DNA from 2 places in the Pseudalkalibacillus nanhaiensis genome. Region 2 is predicted to be linked to the other one. Evidence: a T-box and tRNA genes for the amino acid it is inferred to sense, from the RefSeq annotation. Region 2 holds a T-box; the other holds one or more tRNA genes.
The links. The T-box of region 2 lies ahead of tyrS (tyrosine--tRNA ligase). A T-box ahead of a tRNA ligase gene usually reads a tRNA of that ligase, here a tRNA-Tyr.
Positions count from the first base shown of each region.

Region 1: it has a tRNA-Tyr gene. The T-box ahead of tyrS (tyrosine--tRNA ligase) is inferred to sense a tRNA for this amino acid. The anticodon was not compared.

Region 1 covers NZ_CP143541.1:564,107-566,401, forward strand. The annotation lists rRNA gene V1497_RS03010 (23S ribosomal RNA) at 1-94, shown strand, start outside; rRNA gene rrf (5S ribosomal RNA) at 219-334, shown strand; tRNA gene V1497_RS03020 (tRNA-Asn) at 348-422, shown strand; tRNA gene V1497_RS03025 (tRNA-Ser) at 424-516, shown strand; tRNA gene V1497_RS03030 (tRNA-Glu) at 548-622, shown strand; tRNA gene V1497_RS03035 (tRNA-Val) at 629-704, shown strand; tRNA gene V1497_RS03040 (tRNA-Met) at 711-787, shown strand; tRNA gene V1497_RS03045 (tRNA-Asp) at 957-1,032, shown strand; tRNA gene V1497_RS03050 (tRNA-Phe) at 1,037-1,112, shown strand; tRNA gene V1497_RS03055 (tRNA-Thr) at 1,120-1,195, shown strand; tRNA gene V1497_RS03060 (tRNA-Tyr) at 1,285-1,369, shown strand; tRNA gene V1497_RS03065 (tRNA-Trp) at 1,373-1,446, shown strand; tRNA gene V1497_RS03070 (tRNA-His) at 1,468-1,543, shown strand; tRNA gene V1497_RS03075 (tRNA-Gln) at 1,550-1,624, shown strand; tRNA gene V1497_RS03080 (tRNA-Gly) at 1,630-1,704, shown strand; tRNA gene V1497_RS03085 (tRNA-Cys) at 1,774-1,848, shown strand; tRNA gene V1497_RS03090 (tRNA-Leu) at 1,860-1,948, shown strand; tRNA gene V1497_RS03095 (tRNA-Leu) at 1,978-2,062, shown strand.
Region 2 covers NZ_CP143541.1:2,710,237-2,712,531, forward strand. The annotation lists gene tyrS (tyrosine--tRNA ligase) at 1-1,242, opposite strand; T-box leader at 1,309-1,531, opposite strand; gene V1497_RS14085 (transglycosylase domain-containing protein) at 1,670-2,295, shown strand, end outside.

The DNA of each region.
Region 1 (2,295 bases), 1.5 Mb from region 2:
AGATCCCTCAGAGATGATGAGGTTGATAGGTCTGGTGTGGAAGCGTGGCGACACGTGAAGCTGACAGATACTAATCGATCGAGGACTTAACCACAATCAATGAACGCTGACTAACAACGTCACGTCCTGTGACAACGTCAGCACTAGCACATCCTGTGCGTCGTGTTTTCAAGAAACGTTATCTAGTTTTGAGGGAATAGGATTCCCCAACAAAATAGTCTGGTGATGATGGCGAAGAGGTCACACCCGTTCCCATGCCGAACACGGAAGTTAAGCTCTTCAGCGCCAATGGTAATTGGGGGCTTCCCCCTGTGAGAGTAGGACGTCGCCGGGCTATTTTATAACGATCCGCAGTAGCTCAGTGGTAGAGCTATCGGCTGTTAACCGATCGGTCGCAGGTTCGAGTCCTGCCTGCGGAGCCACGGAGAGCTGTCCGAGAGGTCGAAGGAGCACGATTGGAAATCGTGTGTACGGTTTTAACCCGTACCGAGGGTTCGAATCCCTCGCTCTCCGCCATTAAAGAAATTATGTTACATAAATTTATATCGGCCCCTTGGTCAAGTGGTTAAGACACCGCCCTTTCACGGCGGTAACACGGGTTCGAATCCCGTAGGGGTCACCATCTATCGGAGGATTAGCTCAGCTGGGAGAGCACCTGCCTTACAAGCAGGGGGTCGGCGGTTCGATCCCGTCATCCTCCACCATATCGTCGCGGGGTGGAGCAGACTGGTAGCTCGTCGGGCTCATAACCCGAAGGTCGTAGGTTCAAATCCTATCCCCGCAACCAATTTAAGTTCATTGCACAACATCGATTTAACATCCTAGTTCAATGAACATATGGAGTACCCGAAGGGGTGCAACCAAATTAAAACTTACAACGACGAATAAACTTCATTGTTAGTTTTAGATCCTGGTACCCGTAAGGGTGCAACCAAATCAAACCTTAATTCTAAGATGGACCCGTGGTGTAGGGGTTAACATGCCTGCCTGTCACGCAGGAGATCGCCGGTTCGAATCCGGTCGGGTCCGCCATCTTGGCTCGATAGCTCAGTCGGTAGAGCAGAGGACTGAAAATCCTCGTGTCGGCGGTTCGATTCCGTCTCGAGCCACCATTGGTTTGCTGGCCTAGCTCAATTGGTAGAGCAACTGACTTGTAATCAGTAGGTTGGGGGTTCAAGTCCTCTGGCCAGCACCATTTTCTCTTTTAGGAATAGATTGGTTATGATTCCTGAATTTACACTTGAAACAGAGTGAAATCTGTACTACAATATTAATTGTCTCTTTGGAGGGGTAGCGAAGTGGCTAAACGCGGCGGACTGTAAATCCGCTCCCTCAGGGTTCGGCGGTTCGAATCCGTCCCCCTCCACCATTTAGGGGTATAGTTTAACGGTAGAACAGAGGTCTCCAAAACCTCCAGTGTGGGTTCGATTCCTACTACCCCTGCCAATTTTTAAAATTCATGTGATGGCGATTGTGGCGAAGTGGTTAACGCACCGGATTGTGGTTCCGGCATTCGTGGGTTCGATTCCCATCAGTCGCCCCATTGCGTTGGGCTATAGCCAAGCGGTAAGGCAACGGACTTTGACTCCGTCATGCGTTGGTTCGAATCCAGCTAGCCCAGCCAATTTTGCGGAAGTAGTTCAGTGGTAGAACACCACCTTGCCAAGGTGGGGGTCGCGGGTTCGAATCCCGTCTTCCGCTCCATTAAGTTTCCAAAAAAGAACTGCCGAAAAGTGGTACTCGAATTAGCCTATAAAACATAAAGTAGAGTACGGCGGCATAGCCAAGTGGTAAGGCACGGGTCTGCAAAACCCTTATCCCCCGGTTCGAATCCGGGTGCCGCCTCCATTAACTACCCAGCCGGGGTGGTGGAATTGGCAGACACACAGGACTTAAAATCCTGCGGTAGGTGACTACCGTGCCGGTTCAAGTCCGGCCCTCGGCACCATAAAAACTTGATATCATTTTTAGACACATGCCGGTGTGGCGGAATTGGCAGACGCGCACGACTCAAAATCGTGTTCCTCACGGAGTGTCGGTTCGACCCCGACCACCGGTACCATTACATATTATATTGACAAGGAATTTCACAAGAAATTGTGAAGTTCCTTTTTTTGTGAAAAAGTTTAAGCTAGGACTAGGTTTAGATAATATCTACGTACAAAAGTATGTGTAAATTTCATTTAAAATTAAGTGTCTCTTATACTGAAGGATGATGAGATCATCTCAGCTACACTAAACCAGTCACAGGTAAAGAGTTAAGAAAAAACGAATGAGGTAGGGCTAGTAATATTA
Region 2 (2,295 bases):
TCACTTTACGATTTTGACGAATTTGCGTTTGCCGACTTGGACAATCATGCCGTCCTCGACTGGCACTTGCGCTTGCACATCATCCACTTTCTCTTGGTTAATCTTCACACCGCCGTTTTGGATCATGCGGCGCGCTTCACCCTTGGAGTTCAGCAAGCCAAGGTCTACGATCAGCTCAACAATCCACTTTTCGTCTTCACCCTGCCACTCGTGTTCCGGGATATCGTCTGGTAAAGCACCCTTCGAAAAGACAGTACGGAAATGCTTTTCTGCCTCGACTGCTTCGTCATGACCGTGGAACATTTCGACGAAGGTCTTTGCCAGTTTGATTTTCATGTCACGAGGGTGGAGCTCACCACTCTGAACCCCTTCTTCAATTGCACGTACTTCGTTCATCGGAAGCGCAGTCGCTAATTCGAAGTACTTGATCATCAAGTCATCCGGAATCGACATGGATTTCCCGAAGATTTCATTCGGATGCTCATCGATCCCAATGTAGTTGTTAAGGGACTTCGACATCTTACGGACGCCATCCAAGCCTTCGATGATCGGAAGCGTCATTGTCACCTGCTTCTCTTTACCATATTCCTCTTGAAGCTGACGGCCCATCAACAGGTTAAACTTCTGGTCGGTTCCCCCGAGTTCGATATCACTTTCTAATGCAACAGAATCATATCCTTGCATAAGCGGGTAGAAGAATTCGTGAATCGAAATCGCCTGGCCGGATTTGTATCGCTTCTCAAAATCGTCACGCTCAAGCATACGAGCGACAGTGACTTTAGCAGCAAGCTCGATAACATCTGCAAAATCCAGCTTTGACAACCATTTGGAGTTGTAGTGAACTTCTGTTTTTTCCATATCAATAATTTTACCCAATTGCATTACGTAGGTTTTCACATTCTCTCTGATTTCGTAATCAGTAAGCTGCTTCCGTGTTTCGGATTTCCCAGACGGGTCTCCGATTCGACCAGTAAAATCACCAATCAACAATTGGATTTCATGCCCAAGCTCCTGGAATTGACGAAGCTTATGAAGCGGAACCGTATGGCCGAGATGAACATCCGGAGCTGATGGATCCAATCCGAACTTCACTTTAAGCGGTGTATCTGTAGCAATCGACTTTTCCAGCTTCTTTCTCAAATCATCTTCTGGAACGATTTCAACGACACCCCGTTGTAAAATTTCCAGCTGGCGATCGACCTCTGCCTTCTGTTCAGGGGTCAACTCAAATTTTTGATCCATAATTCATTCTCCCTTCTATTCGTAACCTGTTTGTTTTTTTGCAAATAAAAAACGTCCCTTTCATATGAAAGGAACGTGATAGACGCGGTACCATCCTTCTTGAAGCATAACAAACATGCTTCCTCTTCATTCGGATAACGGCTTTTACTGCCGCCTTTTGCTACTAAAACCGTTCACAAAAGGAGCTCCAGGACGTAATTCACAACACCCTTTGTACTGGTTTACACCGGCCACCAGCTCTCTACATACAGGGAGGATGATTGCTACTTCTTCCTTTCATAGCTATGTATTCATTGAAAAAAGTATAATCATTTTGTACCACAATAACCAGTAAAAAGTCAAATTACACCTGAATAATGTCGAAGAGTGGTATTCCCTGGTATCGGTATGTGCTATAATTGTTATGGAAATTTAGGGGGGTATGAGAATGAATCACCTATCATCCTTCATCGAAAAATTGAAGCATTTCATGAAGGTTTTAGATGATAAGAACATATTTAAGTTCAGCCGTATCACAGGGAAAGTGATGTGGAACTTATTCTTGATCTTATTAGTCATAACGGTTGCTGGAGGATTTTTCGCAACTGGAGTAGGCGCAGGCTATTTCGCCTCTCTTGTAAAAAACGAACCAATCCGTACTTACGACACCATGAAAGCGGATATCTATAATTATTCCGAAACAAGTAAAGTATATTTCGAAGATGGTACATTGCTCGGAAACCTTCGATCGGATGTCATCCGTCAAGAAGTTGGCATCAAGGAGATTTCCCCGCATTTAATAGACGCAGTCATTGCGACTGAGGACCAATACTTCCACGAACACGAAGGGATTGTGCCGAAAGCGATTGCACGTGCGATATTCCAGGAAGTCACTGGAGCTGCTGTTCAAACAGGTGGAAGTACTCTCACCCAGCAGCTTGTCAAAAACCAAATCCTGACCAGAGAGGTATCCTTCGACCGTAAGGCGAAAGAAATGCTCCTGGCACTGCGATTGGAACGATATTTCGATAAAGATGAAATTCTTGAAGCTTACTTGAATATCGTCCCGTTCGG